Regions from separate parts of the Pandoraea sp. CB10b_02 genome, predicted to be linked through region 2. Evidence: predicted binding sites of a transcription regulator. Region 2 holds the regulator's gene; the other holds the start of a gene.

Region 1 (7,916 bases), on a different contig from region 2:
GGACGGGCGCGTCGACGAGATTCGCGACATGCTCAAGGCGCATCACCCGGAAGCGCACATGGAAGGCGTGGAAGCTGCCATTCCGGCGTTCCCCTGATCGGCGCACACGGCGCGAGGTGACGGATTCGACGACGCAAGAACGGGTTTCATCGGCCGGCAACGGCCCTTGGCGCCGCCCCTGTGAGCGGCGCGGGATGGTGCGCGTGTCGCGCGACACGAGAGCGACGCCATCCCCGGGCGTGGTCACGCCCACGGAAGCCTCTCGGCCAGGTGCGGCGAGAGGCTTCTTCTTTCGCGGCACGCGCGCCCTGGGGCGTCGCCACGCCAAGTGGGCTACAATGCCTCCCCTCGCTCCACGGGAGTTCTTCGTGCCCGTCATGCTCCAGTCATCTCCATCCCCTAAGGTTGCGCTCCGGCGTGAGCCCGCATCCCCGCTTCGCCCGAGACATCCGGATCGTCCTGATCGTCAGGACCGTTCGTGCGACGCCCGCCACGGTGTCGTTGCACCGAGCGCGTTCGTGCGCGCCGCGGCTCCGGCCTCGGCCGCGACGGACCGGGTGTGGGCAGCGGGCGCGTCCGGCGTGCCGTGCGTCGCGGCGTTGGCGCGAGGTGACGCATGAACGCCCCGGACACACTGCCCGTGTTGACGCTCGACGGCGAGGGCTGGGTGCGCGAAGCGGAACATCTGCCGTCGCCGAACTTCGACGCCCGGCCGCAGGGTATGCCGACCGAGCTGCTCGTGGTGCACAACATCTCGCTGCCGCCGGGACAGTTCGGCGGCCCCGAGATCGCGGCGTTCTTCCAGAACCGTCTCGATCACGACGCGCATCCGTTCTTCGACGAGATCCGCGGCGTACACGTCTCGTCGCACTTTCTCGTGCGGCGCGATGGTGCGTTGCAGCAGTTCGTGTCGTGCGACGCGCGTGCGTGGCATGCCGGAGCGTCGTCGTTCGCCGGCCGCACGCGCTGCAACGATTTTTCGATCGGTGTGGAACTCGAAGGCGCCGACGACGTGCCGTTCACGTCCGCGCAGTACGTCACGCTGGCGGCGCTCACGCGGCTGTTGCTTGAGCGTTATCCGATTCGGGCGGTGGCCGGACACGCCGACATAGCGCCGGGGCGCAAGACCGACCCGGGACCGCATTTCGAGTGGCGGCGCTTGCGCAAGATGGCGGGCCTGAGCCCCGCGGCATTGCCGTTTCAGCCGGCCGATTAATCCCCATGCGTGGGTAGGTTTTGCTTGACACGACGGCGCCACGGGCGTTCCCGGCAGTAGAAATTTTTGGGTTTGCGGAGTGCGTCATCTCCACTATACTTAGTGCCAATTCGAGCGCTGACCACTATATCTAGTGGTTGATGTGGAGATCGGCGCCGAAAGCAAAACCCTCAATACCGTGCTTGTCCTGCGGCGTCTCGCGCGGGGCGGCATAGCAGCAAAGCCGTGCAGCGGACACCTCGAACCCTTGGCCGTCCGTCGGTCGTGCGGTGTTCAGCACTTCGCTCCATCGGCGCCCCCCAGGGCGTATTTTTGCCGGCACTGAAACCGGTAGAGACGCGCTAACAGCACCATCTCATTGGAACGGGAGTTTTTTACATGCAGACTAACGAAAACCTCACCCGCCCGAACCCGACGCCTGCGGCGAATGCCGGCAACGGCGCGGGTGCGTCGGCGCCCCAGACCACGGGCGCATTCCAGCCGGCGACCAACGCCGACTACAAAGTGATTCGACGCAACGGCGCGGTGGTGGGTTTCGAGCCGTCGAAGATCGCGATCGCCGTGACCAAGGCGTTCCTGGCCGTCAACGGCGGGCAGGGCGCGGCTTCGGCGCGCGTTCGCGAACTCGTGGAGCAGTTGACGCAGAACGTCGTGCGCGCGCTGGTGCGCAGCCGCCCGAACGGCGGCACCTTCCACATCGAAGACATTCAGGATCAGGTCGAACTGGCGCTCATGCGCGAAGGCGAGCACAACGTGGCGCGCGCCTATGTGCTCTACCGTGAGAAGCGCTCGCAAGAGCGCGCGCACGCGGTCGAGGCCGCGCCGCAGACCGCCACGCCCGCCGCACCGGTGCTGCATGTCACCGACAACGGCGTGAGCCGCCCGCTCGACATGGCCGCCCTGCGCGCCGTGGTGCAGGCCGCTTGCGAGAACCTGGGCAGCGAAGTCGATGCCGAGCCGATCCTCGCCGAGACCATCAAGAACCTGTACGACGGCGTGCCGCTGTCCCAGGTCTACGACTCGGCAATCCTCGCCTCGCGCACCCTGATCGAAAAGGAACCGGCTTACAGCCAGGTCACCGCCCGCATTCTGATGCACACGATTCGCCGCGAGATCCTCGGCGAAGAAGTGCCGCAGGCCGAAATGCCGGCGCGCTACGTCGAGTACTTCCCGCGCTTCATCAAGCAGGGCGTCGAAGCCGAACTGCTCGACGAGCAGCTGCTCTCGTTCGACCTCGCCAAGCTGGGCGCCGCGCTCGACGCCTCGCGCGACCTGCAGTTCAATTACCTGGGACTGCAGACGCTGTACGACCGCTACTTCCTGCACATCGACGGTCACCGCATCGAAATGCCGCAGGCGTTCTACATGCGCGTGGCAATGGGCCTGGCGCTCAACGAAGTCGAGCGGGAAGCGCGCGCGATCGAGTTCTACCAGATCCTGTCGAGCTTCGACTTCATGAGCTCGACGCCGACGCTGTTCAACTCCGGCACGCGTCGCTCGCAACTCTCGTCGTGCTACCTGACGACCGTCTCCGATGATCTGGAAGGCATCTACGAAGCGCTCAAGGAAAATGCGCTGCTCTCGAAGTTCGCCGGCGGCCTGGGCAACGACTGGACGCAGGTGCGCGCGCTCGGCTCGCACATCAAGGGCACGAACGGCAAGAGCCAGGGCGTGGTGCCGTTCCTGAAGGTGGTCAACGACACGGCCGTGGCCGTGAACCAGGGCGGCAAGCGCAAGGGCGCCGTGTGCGCCTATCTGGAAACGTGGCACCTGGACATCGAAGAATTCCTGGAGCTGCGCAAGAACACCGGCGACGATCGTCGCCGCACGCACGACATGAACACGGCGAACTGGATTCCCGATCTGTTCATGAAGCGCGTGATGGAAGGCGGCGAATGGACGCTGTTCTCGCCGTCGACCTGCCCGGATCTGCACGACAAGTACGGCAAGGCCTTCGAGCAGGCTTACACGGCCTATGAAGACAAGGCCGCGCGCGGCGAGATCAAGCTGTTCAAGAAGGTGCCGGCGCAGGCGCTGTGGCGCAAGATGCTGGGCATGCTGTTCGAGACCGGCCATCCGTGGATCACGTTCAAGGATCCGTGCAACATCCGCTCGCCGCAACAGCACGTGGGCGTGGTGCACTCGTCGAACCTGTGCACGGAAATCACGCTCAACACGAGCGACACCGAAATCGCCGTGTGCAACCTCGGTTCGGTGAACCTCGTGGCGCACATGAAGCAGACCGCCAACGGTTACGAGCTCGATCACGAGAAGTTGCAGCGCACCATTCGCGTGGCGATGCGCATGCTCGATAACGTCATCGACATCAACTACTACGCGGTGCCGAAGGCGCGCAATTCGAACCTGCATCACCGTCCGGTGGGCATGGGCATCATGGGCTTCCAGGACTGCCTGCACCTGCTGCGCACGCCGTATGCGTCGCAGGCCGCCGTCGAGTTCGCCGATCGTTCGATGGAAGCCGTGTGCTACTACGCCTACTGGGCGTCGACCGAACTGGCCAAGGAGCGTGGTCAGTATTCATCGTACAAGGGCTCGCTGTGGGACCGCGGCATCCTCCCGCAAGACTCGCTCAAGCTGCTGGCCGAGGAGCGCGGCGGCTACGTGGACGTCGACATGTCGGCCACGCTCGACTGGGACAGCCTGCGCAAGCACATCGCTGCCCACGGCATGCGCAACTCGAACTGCGTGGCGATCGCACCGACCGCGACGATCTCGAACATCATCGGCGTGTCCGCCTGTATCGAGCCGACGTTCCAGAACCTGTACGTGAAGTCGAACCTGTCGGGCGAGTTCACGGTGGTCAACGAGTATCTGGTGCGCGATCTGAAGGCTCGCGGCCTGTGGGACGAAGTGATGGTCGCCGACCTGAAGTACTTCGACGGCTCGCTCTCGCGTATCGACCGCGTACCGGCCGACCTGCGCGAGATCTATGCCACGGCGTTCGAAGTCGAGCCGAAGTGGCTGGTCGAGGCGGCGTCGCGTCGTCAGAAGTGGATCGACCAGGCGCAGTCGCTCAATATCTATATGGCGGGCGCTTCGGGCAAGAAGCTCGACGAGACGTACAAGCTGGCCTGGACGCGCGGCCTGAAGACCACGTACTACCTGCGCACCATGGCCGCCACGCACGTCGAGAAGTCGACGGTGAGCCACGGCGCGCTCAACGCGGTGCCGTCCTCGGGCGGCGTGTCGGGTGGTTTCTCGGCCGAGCCGACTTCGCCGCTGGCCCAGCCGATGCCGGAAGCCGAAGGCGCCGTCTGCACGATGCGTCCGGGCGACCCCGGCTTCGAGGAGTGCGAGGCCTGCCAGTAAGCCGGGTCTGCCGGGGGCCGCATGTGGCGCCCGGCACACGGAAAACCCCGTCGCCCTTGCGGGCCGACGGGGTTTTTTCTTTGCGCGGTGTGCGCCGCGCGGGCGGACAGAGGCGCCGCCGACGGGCGGGCCGGCGCCGTCCCCTTCAGCGCAGATCGATGCGCATTGCGAGGCTGAGCGTCTCGCCGTGCGGCACGACGGTGTGGTCCTCGTCAAACTCGCCCACGCGATGGGTCGACGGTTCCAGGCACAGGTAAGGGCGACCGGCCGGCGAGTGGACGACGAGCCATGCCGCGTCCTCGCTGCGCACGGTGGCCGAGCGCAGGCCGCCGGCGTAGTCGATGCGCGCCTCGAAGCGCCCTGTGTCGGCCGGCACTTCGGCGAACCAGGTGGAGCGGCCCTCGGTGTCGAGTCCGCCGCCCACCGAGACGACTTCGATCGCGCCCACGTGTACGCGTTGCTCGCTCGGCCAGCGCACGTCCTCCGAAGGCGAGCGCCAGACGGCTTCCGACTCGAACGTGAGACGCGCGCCTGCCGGCCAGCGGAAGTACGGGTGCAGACCGAGGCCGGCCGGCATGTCGGCCGTCGACAGGTTGGTGATGGACAACTGCACGTCGACGCCCTGCGCGTCGAGCGTCACGGCGAGGTAGGCCTGGTAGTGCCAGGGCCACTCGGGTTGTGCGGGGCTGTCGAGTTGCAGCACGCAGCAGTGCGGACTCTCGTCGACGACTTCCCACGCGCGACGCAGTCCCCAGCCGTGCAGCGAACTGGACGCCGCCGGCGCCTCGAGAACGGTGATGGCGCGCCCCTGCCAGTGCAGCGTGTCCTCGCGCAGCATATTGGTATACGGCAGCATCGGAAACGCGCCGGCTTTCGGCCATTCGTCCGAGGGGAACGGCTCGTTGCCCAGGGGCACGAGATAGTCGAAATCGTCACCGCGCGTGTCGCGCCGGGCGAGCCGCGAAAGCCGTCCGCCACAGGCCGGCTGGATCTCCGCAATCAGCGTGCCAGCCGACAGGCGGATCGGCTTGCCGGGGGTGAGGGTAAGCGGCGTGGGGCCGGCGGCGGGTGTGCCGGTGCGTGCGCGTTCGGCGTCGGGGGAAGTCATCGTCGGGTTTCTCCTTCATCTGCGTCGAAGATGCGCGCGCCGGAATCTGCCGTTCCGGTTCGCTGCGCGGCGACGCTTGCCGCACAGGATACGCCAATGCCGCGACGACGGCGGCACTGTCGCCGCTAGGCTTCGCACCCGGGCGCGCGAAGGCTGTCGCGAGCGGCCGATTCGTGGCAAGATGCCGGTCCCGCGGCGCCGGATGGCGCCCATCGGGAGAATGGGCGAAAACACTAGGTATAGTGGTTATCGTGCACTGCGACACTATATCTAGTGTCGTTCGCTGGAATGAGTGACACAATTGTGCTAAATTGGAGTCATCCAATTCGACGTCGGGAGGTGAGGATGTTGTGGTGGCTCTCGCGTCGGCATCGTCGTTCAATACAGCGCCATTGCGCATCTGCATCACCTCGAAACACGGCATGACCTCCGGTGAATTTCGCGCGACTCGCGAAAGGCAGCCGGCCGCCGGATCGCAAGTTTTTGGTCGGCCTTCGCACGCGAAGCGCTGATCTGTCACTTCGGCGATGCGCGCTCTTGCGTGTATCGCACCAACCTGAACGGACTGAGACCCTATGCTGAACTGGGAAGAAGACACCTCCATCGCCAAACCCGCCGCACCGGCGGCGCCGCTCTCGCCGCAGCCGAACATTCTCGGCACGCAGGGGGACGCCCCGAGTGTGATCGCCTCGCAGTCGACGCGCCGCGTGAGCGCCTCCGACAAGCGCGTGATCAACGGCACGACGGACGTGAACCAGCTGGTGCCCTTCAAGTACAAGTGGGCCTGGGAAAAGTATCTGGCCGGTTGCGCGAACCATTGGATGCCGCAGGAAATCAACATGTCGCGCGACATCGCCCTGTGGAAGGACCCGAACGGCCTGACCGAAGACGAGCGCCGCATCATCAAGCGCAACCTCGGCTTCTTCGTGACGGCCGACTCGCTCGCCGCGAACAACATCGTGCTGGGCACCTATCGCCACATCACGGCACCGGAGTGCCGCCAGTTCCTGCTGCGTCAGGCGTTCGAAGAGGCGATCCACACCCACGCCTACCAGTACATCGTGGAGAGCCTGGGCCTGGACGAGGGCGAGATCTTCAACGCGTACCACGAAGTGCCGTCGATCCGCGACAAGGACGAGTTCCTGCTGCCGTTCATCGAGGTGGTGGCCGACCCGTCGTTCAAGACCGGCACGCAGGAAGCCGACCAGAAGCTGCTGCGCTCGCTGATCGTGTTCGCCTGCATCATGGAGGGCCTGTTCTTCTACGTCGGCTTCACGCAGATCCTCGCGCTGGGCCGCCAGAACAAGATGACCGGCGCCGCGGAGCAGTACCAGTACATCCTGCGCGACGAGTCGATGCACTGCAACTTCGGCATCGACCTCATCAACCAGGTGAAGCTGGAAAACCCTAACCTCTGGACGCCGGAATTCCGCGAAGAGATCCGCGGTCTGTTCCTGAAGGCCGTCGAGCTCGAGTACCGCTACGCCGAAGACACGATGCCGCGCGGCGTGCTCGGACTGAACGCGGGCATGTTCAAGAGCTATCTGCGCTTCATCGCGAACCGCCGTTGCGCTCAGATCGGTCTCGAGGCGCTCTATCCGAACGAAGAAAATCCGTTCCCGTGGATGAGCGAGATGATCGACCTGAAGAAGGAGCGCAACTTCTTCGAGACGCGTGTGATCGAGTACCAGACCGGCGGCGCACTGAGCTGGGACTGAGCAGGCTGCGGGAAAGGGTTGCTGGCTGCAAAGCCAGCAACCATGCGGTTTTCGAGAGGATGGTGTGTGCGTGCTACGCACGTGTGACTGGCAGCAGGAGAAGCAAAAGAGAACGTGCGGGTCACACACATCCTCCTCGCTCACGCGTCGTGATCGACGCTGCGTGAGTGCTTCGCGCACATCGGCATGCGAGTGCGCTGTGCATCAAATACAACAGATTGACTTCTTCATTGCGATCGATGTGCGCTTTTTTGTGCGCAAAGTATTAACATCGCATCACAAAAGAATTATTATTCGCTCAAATAAATTGCAGTCTCGATGAACACACGAAAGCGTGCATCGCTTTCCTCCCGCGACAGAGAGCTGGTAGTTACGGAGCGTAAAAACCTTGGTGCATAGCAAGCAGTATCGCTTATCCGCTATCGCAATCTCCTCCATCCCGATGACGGGACAGGCAAGCTACCCCCCGAAGAATCTGGCGAATCCCCTTTCTCAAGACAATCGAATTGCTGGCGGCAATGTCGCCGGCAATTTTTTTGCGCGC
Region 2 (7,916 bases):
TTTTCGTCCGCGCGCGGCTCGCATGCTGCCGTGAGCCGCCCACACGGCCTCGGATAGCGTGTCGGGTAGCGTGTCGGGTAGCGCGGGGTAGGATCGGATGGGGCAGGATGGAGGACGCTGGGGACCGCTGGGGGCCGGCTGTCCCGGAGGCGTCACCGAAATTGAGTACTATGGAGAGGCTGTTTCCTTCCATTTTTCTCTGAACGGAGAGTCACATGGGCAAGAAGCGGATTCTGGTACTGGCAGGCGACTACGTCGAAGACTACGAACTGATGGTGCCCGTGCAGGCGCTCTCGGCGGTGGGGCATCGCGTGGAGGTGGTCTGCCCCGGCAAGAAGGCCGGCGACAAGGTGCGCACGGCCATTCACGACTTTGAAGGCGATCAGACCTACAGCGAGAAGCGCGGGCACGACTTCACGCTCACCGCCACGTTCGACGGGCTGTCGGCCGCCGATTTCGACGCGCTCGTGATTCCGGGCGGACGTGCGCCCGAATATCTGCGGCTCAACGACGAGGTGCTCGCGGCCGTGCGTCACTTCGCCGAGAACGACAAGCCGATTGCCGCGATCTGTCATGGCGCGCAGTTGCTGGCCGCGGCCGGCGTCATCGAGGGGCGCGAGTGTTCCGCGTATCCGGCGTGCGCGCCGGAAGTGCGCCTTGCCGGCGGGAAATACATGGAGATCGGCATCGACGAGGCGCATACCGACGGCAAGCTCGTGACCGCGCCGGCGTGGCCCGCACATCCGGCGTGGATCGCGCAGTTCCTCGCGGTGCTCGGGACGAAGATCGAACTCTGATTCGTATCGCTCGCGTTCGTCCTGTTCCTCCCGTCCTTCCGGTCGTTCCGTTGTTCCATTCGCCGGCCGGACCCGGCCCCCCGCGCGCGGGGGGGCTTTTCATTCGTGCGCCGCGCGCTATCGGGCGAGCCCGCTCATCGCGCGCAGCCGCGCATCGGCCTGCGCGAGCGCGTGCTCGCTGAAGACTTCGATGCCATGACGCCGCAGCCACGCGGCCGTCACGCCTTCTCCGGCGATTTTTCTTGCGCGGAACGAACCGTCGTAAATCGTCGAGCTGCCGCACGACGGGCTGCCTTCCTTCAACACGGCAATGCGTATGCGGTGGACCTGCGCCAAGGCGAGGGCGCGTTGCGCGCCCTCGAGGAAGGCCGCGCTCACGTCCGCGCCGGTGCTGTCCGTCACCCGCGCGAGCGATCGCCACACCGCCTCGCCGCTCGACGCGCCGGAGATCTCGGCGGGCGCGCGCGGCGTCGGCAGGCCGCCGGCCACTTCGGGACAGATCGGGACGATGAGATCAGCCGCGCGCCAGCGTTCGAGAATGGCGGCGTCGCTCGTGCAGGCGGCGTGGCGTCCGTCATAGCGGACCGGCTGGCCGAGCAGACAACCGCTGACAAGGATACGAGGCGGGAAAGACATGCGCGCAGACTATCATGGCGGCGGCTCTGTCCCAAGTTGACGCGTTTCCGAAAGCTCGCCGCCCGACACCGCAGCACTATCGGTCGAACCCGACCCCGGGCGGCCGGCTCGCGATTCGCGGCCTTCCCGACGTCTATCAATGCGCCCTCGAGCGGCCCTATCTCGCAGCGCTGTGGCTCGATAATCGCGCGCTGTACGACGGCGAGATGCGCAACCTCGGCGTCATCTGGCGCGACAAGAACGACCCGCCGTATGCGACGACGGTGAACTTCACCGGATGTCTGGGCGCAGGGATGAATTCCGCGGGCGTTGTGGCAGCGCCGGCGGTGCATGGCGGCATACCTCGCGCCAACACGTCGATTGCCGCCATGACCGTTGGCCGGCGCCTTCGCACCTTCGCGCGTTACGCGAGACACAGGACGCGAAATTGGCGTGAGATGCCCTCAGAAATCCGCTCGGTGCGCTGGCGCTGTCCGCTGAAATGGCGTTCCGGCTGGGACGGCCCGGCACGTCCGACATCCTGCCGTGGACGACGAGCACGAGCGGCATCGTCCATTCCGTGGGCACGCATGTATCCCGCGCGTGCGGCGGCGATCAGCGCGCAACAGTCGCCGTTTCCGGTCTCCGGCCTCCGGCCTCCGGCCGTCGTCCGTGATCGTCACGAACGGCGCGGCGGGGCCGCGAGCAGCGTGCTGGCGGCACTCATCAATGCATCGATGGCTGCGCGAAGCTTGGGCGACGGATGCCGAGTATCGGGCCAGACCAGATGCAGCGGCGTGGCTGGCGCATAGTGATGCGGCAGCAGTTGGACGAGGCGTCCGCGATCGAGCGATTGCACGACCAGCCAGTGCGGCAGGCAAGCGATGCCGAGCGCCTGTTCCGCGGCTTCGCGCAGCGTGACGAGATCGTCGAGAACGAAACGCGGCGCGCGGCGGGTGTCTCGCGGCATCGCCAGGGCCGGCCATTCGTAGAAATTGCCGTTGCGGCCGTACATCAACCGTTCGTGGGCGCCGAGATCGGCGCTTGTGTGGGGGGTGCCATGCTCGGCGAGATAGGCGGGCGCCGCGCACAACATCATCGTCTGCTCGCCGAGCGGCCGCGCCTTGAGGCCCGGGGTGTCGTCGAGGCGACCGCTGCGCACCGCCAGGTCGTAGCCTTCCTCGATCAGATCGACGCGCCGGTCGCTGAACGCCATCTCGAGGCGCAGTTGCGGATGCGCTCTCGCCAGCGCCAGCAACACGGGCGCAATGCACTGGCGGCCGACCTGGACCGGCATCGTGACGCGAAGCATGCCCATCGGCGTCTGCGAACCGGCACTCAGCTCGCTTTCCGCCTCCGAGAGCTCGGCCAGCACCTTCGTGCAGCGTTGATAGAACGACTGACCCTCGTCGGTCAGATGCTGGCTGCGCGTGGTGCGATGAAACAGGCGCACCCCGAGCCGCGTCTCGAGTCGACCGACGCGCTTGGCGACGGCGGAGCGGGTGAGGTGCAGGCGTTGTGCGGCGCCGGAAAAACTGCCGGCGTCGGCGGCCGCCACGAACGCGGAAATGCCCGAGAGCCGGTCCGGTGTATAAGCGTCATTGGTGCTCATTTATCTCCAATATGAAGAGAATTTGCCATCACTGCCGCTAAGTATTCTCCAATAAGCTTATGGTGTCCACCCGGCATGCCGGGGCAACTCCATCAGACAGAGGATCGGTGATGAACACGATGCAGCAATGGCAGATGACAACGCTCGGCGAGACGGCGCTCGAGCGCGCGACAGTGGCGATTCCACGGCCCGGCCCGGGCGAGGTACTGGTAAAGGTCGGCGCGGTGTCGCTCAACTACCGCGACGCGTTGATGATCGACTCCGGCATGGGCCTGCCGCTCACGTTCCCGTATGTACCGGGCTCCGACATGGCGGGCGAAGTGGTCGCCGTGGGCGGCGGTGTCACGCGGGTTCGCGCAGGCGAGCGCGTGGTCAACACATTCTGGGATCGCTGGATCGACGGCGAGCGGGCGCCGGCGGGTTTGCAAATTTTCGGCGGGACGCTGCAGGGCGTGCTGCGCGAGTACGCGGTGTTCCCCGAGGACGCCGTGGTGCGTGCGCCGGCCACGCTCGACGACGTGGCCGCCTCGACCCTGACCTGTGCCGGCCTCACCGCGTGGTCGGCGCTGTTTGGCCACGGGCGCCGTCTGGCAGCCGGCGAGACGGTACTCGCGACCGGCACGGGCGGCGTGGCGCTGTTCGGGGCGCAACTGGCGCTGGCCCACGGAGCCCACGCGATCGTCACGAGCGCCAGCGAAGCGAAACTCGCGCGGGTGCGGGCGCTTGGCGTGACGCACGGTGTGCCGCGTCGGGACGGCTGGTCCGAAGACGTGCTGCGGCTCACCGAAGGGCGGGGCGTCGAACAGGTGCTGGAACTCGCCGGAGGCGACATGGGCGAGACGATGAGCGCGCTTGCCCATGGCGGCAAGGTTTCCGTCATCGGCATGCTGGGCGGCCAGACGTTGCAATTGCCCGTCTACCCGGTGCTGCTCAAGCGCGCCCACATCCAGGGAATCGGCGTGGGGCATCGGGCGGGACTCGAGTCGCTGGTGACGATGATCGAGCGCCACGCCATCACGCCGGTGGTGGACGCCGTCTACGATTTCGCGGACTTCAGGCAGGCGCTGGCGCACCTGCGGCGCGGCGCCTTCGGCAAGGTGGTGGTGCGCGTGGACGGGGCGCCGGCCCGGGTTGCCTAAGGCTGAAAGCTCGCATACACTATCGACGCCACAAACCCCGCGTGACTGGCGATTAGGGCGCACAGCCTTGTGTGTCCGAGGTGGAGCAACCCACCGGGAAGCGCCGGGGTCTTATTTGCCGTTCGCCTGGGCAGCCGTGATGGTTGGTGCTGCCCTGTCTATCGTCTTCCAAAGCACAAAGGAAGGCGCGCCGCACCATCCCCTCCCGGAAAACCTGTTCAATTCAACGGAAACGCCATGTTCGACAAATCGAAATCCACTGTTGCCGCCGTCGATCCCGACGTTTGGGCTGCGATTCAGAAGGAAAACCAGCGTCAGGAAGATCACATCGAGCTGATCGCCTCGGAAAACTACACCAGCCCGGCCGTGATGGAAGCGCAGGGCTCGCAGTTGACCAACAAGTATGCGGAAGGTTATCCGGGCAAGCGCTATTACGGGGGTTGCGAGTACGTCGACGTGGTCGAGCAGTTGGCCATCGATCGCGTGAAGGCCCTGTTCGGCGCCGAAGCCGCGAACGTGCAGCCGAACTCCGGTTCGCAGGCGAACCAGGGCGTGTATTTCGCCATGCTCAAGCCGGGCGACACGATCATGGGCATGAGCCTCGCCCATGGCGGTCACCTCACGCACGGCTCGCCGGTGAACATGTCGGGCAAGTGGTTCAACGTGGTGAGCTACGGCCTCAATGAAGCCGAGGACATCGATTACGACGCGGCCGAGAAGCTCGCGCAGCAGCATAAGCCGAAGATGATCGTGGCAGGCGCCTCGGCCTTCTCGCTGAAGATCGATTTCGAGCGCATGGCCCGTATCGCCAAGTCGGTCGGTGCGTATTTCATGGTCGACATGGCCCACTACGCCGGTCTGATCGCCGCGGGCGTGTATCCGAATCCGGTGCCGCACGCCGACTTCGTGACCACGACCACGCACAAGAGCCTGCGTGGCCCGCGCGGTGGCGTGATCCTGATGAAGGCCGAGTTCGAGAAGCAGATCAATTCGGCGATCTTCCCGGGCATCCAGGGCGGCCCGCTCATGCACGTGATCGCCGGCAAGGCCGTGGCGTTCAAGGAAGCCGCGACACCCGAATTCAAGGCGTATCAGGAACAAGTGGCGAAGAACGCGCGCGTGCTGGCCGAGACGCTGGTCAAGCGCGGTCTGCGCATTGTGTCGGGCCGCACCGAATCCCATGTGATGCTGGTCGACCTGCGTGCGAAGCACATCACCGGCAAGGCGGCGGAAGCGGCGCTGGGTGAAGCGCACATCACCGTCAACAAGAACGCGATCCCGAACGATCCGGAAAAGCCGTTCGTCACGAGCGGCGTGCGTCTGGGTTCGCCGGCAATGACCACGCGCGGCTTCAAGGAAGCGGAGGCCGAACTGGTCGGCAACCTGATCGCCGACGTGCTGGACAATCCGGAAAACGCCGAGACGATCGCCACGGTGCGCGCCAAGGTCGCCGAGCTGACCAAGCGTTTCCCGGTCTACGGCTAAGCGGCGGGCCCCACACGCATGCGCTGCCCGTTCTGCCGACACGACGACACGCAGGTCATCGACTCGCGTGAAGCGGAAGACGGCGCCGCCATCCGGCGGCGTCGGAAATGCCCGTCGTGCGACAAGCGCTTCACCACATACGAGCGCGTCGAGCTCGCGATGCCGGCTGTCGTCAAGAAAGACGGCAGCCGCGCCGAGTATGATCGCGCGAAGGTGCGCGCGAGCATGCAACTGGCGATTCGCAAGCGTCCCGTGAGTGCCGAAGCCATGGATGCCGCGATCGCGCGCATCGAATACAAGCTGCTGGCCGGCGCGGAGCGCGAAGTGATGAGCCAGCGCATTGGCGAACTGGTCATGCGCGAGCTCAAGCGGCTGGACAAGATCGCGTATATCCGGTTTGCGTCGGTGTACCGCAGCTTCGAGGACATTGCGGAGTTCCGCGACGTGCTCGAGGAGATCGACAGCGCCGACCTGAAGCCGAAGCGCAAGCCGGTGTGACCCGGTCGCGCAGTCGCGCGCAGGTCGGGAGTGGTTGCAGCAAGTTGGACGGAAAACCCGTCGCGCCTGAAAGGGCGCGGCGGGTTTTTTATTGGTGCGAGCCGTTTCCCAATATTGGCTATTGGCCGTTGTTTGCGTACATCAAAATTTTTTATTTTGGGATTTTGTTATTGGATTATTGGGCTTTTTGGGAAAGTCCCAGTGTTTTAAAGAATTATTTTGTTGTGAAAGTTCTCAATTTAATTATTTCTCCGGCTTTGAGTTAAGTATCAAAAATCAGTGATTTCGGGCTTGTTTCGATAATCCGCCTTTTAGACTTCGTGAGCCTTGACGCAGGTCGTAGCGCCGTGTCTGGAGTGCGATGGGAGAAAACTCATCGTTTTTCACGAATTAATTTATGGATTATCGAATGCAAAAGGTTCATCCGAAGTCGAACGCCCTACGTCAGACGAAGATTTGCATGGCTGCAGCGACGGTGGTGGCGGCAGCCGCTTTGCCCGGTTATGCGGTGGCCGAGGAAAGTGCCGCCCCCGCGTGGCAGACGACCAAAGAAGGCCGTCAGAAAGCGCTGAACGGCAAGATCAGCGCAAGCGAAAACGCACCGGCCAAATGGAAAGACGCTGACGAAGCATTGCGTCATCAGAAGTCGTTTGGGCGTTTCGCGAGCACCGTTCGCGAAGCGCTCGGAAAGCCGGCCAGCAAGGAAAAGCTCCAGGCCCTTGGCGAAGTGAAGCGGGCCGTTGAGGCTGAAATTACCGTGATCGCGTCGAAAAATCCGACCGAAGGCGAAGCACCCGCGCACGACAAGGAACACGCGACGGCGCTGGGTGCCCTTAAGGAGGCACTGGCGAAGATCGACGCCGAAGCCAAACTCGCCGCTTCCAATGATGACCGGAAGGCACTTGATGCTCTCGTCGCCGAAGCCAAGGTGAATGGGGCCATCACGGCCGCGCAGACCGCCCTCGACGGCGCCAAGAAGAATCTGGATGACTTCAACCTGCTCAAGCACAAGCAGAGCGTCTGGGAAGCGGTGGACAGCGACGAGATGGTCGCGCGACTCGACAAGACCTTCGTGCTCGACGCAAACGCGCCCAACGCCGAAAAGAATGGCACGAAGTCGGCATGGTCCGACATGAACCTCCAGACGTTCAAGTCGGACGACGCGGTTGGCACGACCGCCAACGCGCACACCAAACTGGCTCAAGGCGCCACGCTTGAACTGGGCAGCTTTTCCGGCAGCGATTCCGACGCCATTTACGGCCTGGCGGAAAACAACGGTCAGAAGACGCGCGCCATCGACACCCTTCGCATTCTCGCGGACGCCGATCATCGAGTGCATGTCGCCGACGGCGTGCTGAGCATGAAAAACGGGATCGAAGGCAGCGGCAAGATTGCGATCGACGTGGGTCCGAAGGGCGAACTGAACTTCCTGGCAGACGGTGTGGGCGTCGACGCCGGCGCGCAGCAGGTGACGCTCACGGCCACGGGCCCGGCAAGCGGCTCGGCCGAGGCAGCCGGCAAGATCGCGTTCGGCAAGGGCACGAGCGCCGGCAAGGCCCGCATCGAGGTCGTCAATGGCGCGGCGCTGGGCTTTTCGGAAGGGGCCAACGCAGGCGCGAGCACGATCAACATCGGCGGGACGATCACCCAGGACGAAGTTGAAGCCGCCAAGGCGCTCGACGAGAACAGCACCCTGGCCGAGGCCACGGCCGCCAGCGCGACTTTCGATGGGGCATCGGCCGCCGACGCCACGATCCGCAATAGCGGCAA

Evidence for each region. Region 2 encodes NrdR, which represses ribonucleotide reductase genes. Its sites were predicted from a motif close to CACNANATNTNGTG; they were not measured.
Region 1: CDN36_RS11265 (ribonucleoside-diphosphate reductase subunit alpha) is a predicted target of NrdR. The motif match lies at 1,339-1,352, and genes of this name have one in related genera.

Annotation. Positions count from the first base shown of each region.
Region 1 is NZ_NJGW02000008.1:216,896-224,811, reverse strand. Features, by position in the region: gene CDN36_RS11275 (DUF1269 domain-containing protein) at 1-97, shown strand, start outside; gene ampD (1,6-anhydro-N-acetylmuramyl-L-alanine amidase AmpD) at 617-1,216, shown strand; gene CDN36_RS11265 (ribonucleoside-diphosphate reductase subunit alpha) at 1,595-4,546, shown strand; gene CDN36_RS11260 (aldose 1-epimerase) at 4,692-5,654, opposite strand; gene CDN36_RS11255 (ribonucleotide-diphosphate reductase subunit beta) at 6,230-7,372, shown strand; gene CDN36_RS11250 (hypothetical protein) at 7,761-7,916, shown strand, end outside.
Region 2 is NZ_NJGW02000007.1:238,112-246,027, forward strand. Features, by position in the region: gene CDN36_RS10215 (DJ-1/PfpI family protein) at 216-797, shown strand; gene CDN36_RS10220 (2-thiouracil desulfurase family protein) at 915-1,433, opposite strand; gene CDN36_RS10225 (LysR family transcriptional regulator) at 2,092-3,024, opposite strand; gene CDN36_RS10230 (zinc-dependent alcohol dehydrogenase family protein) at 3,144-4,163, shown strand; ZMP/ZTP riboswitch at 4,195-4,302, shown strand; gene glyA (serine hydroxymethyltransferase) at 4,401-5,648, shown strand; gene nrdR (transcriptional regulator NrdR) at 5,667-6,146, shown strand; gene CDN36_RS10245 (hypothetical protein) at 6,607-7,916, shown strand, end outside.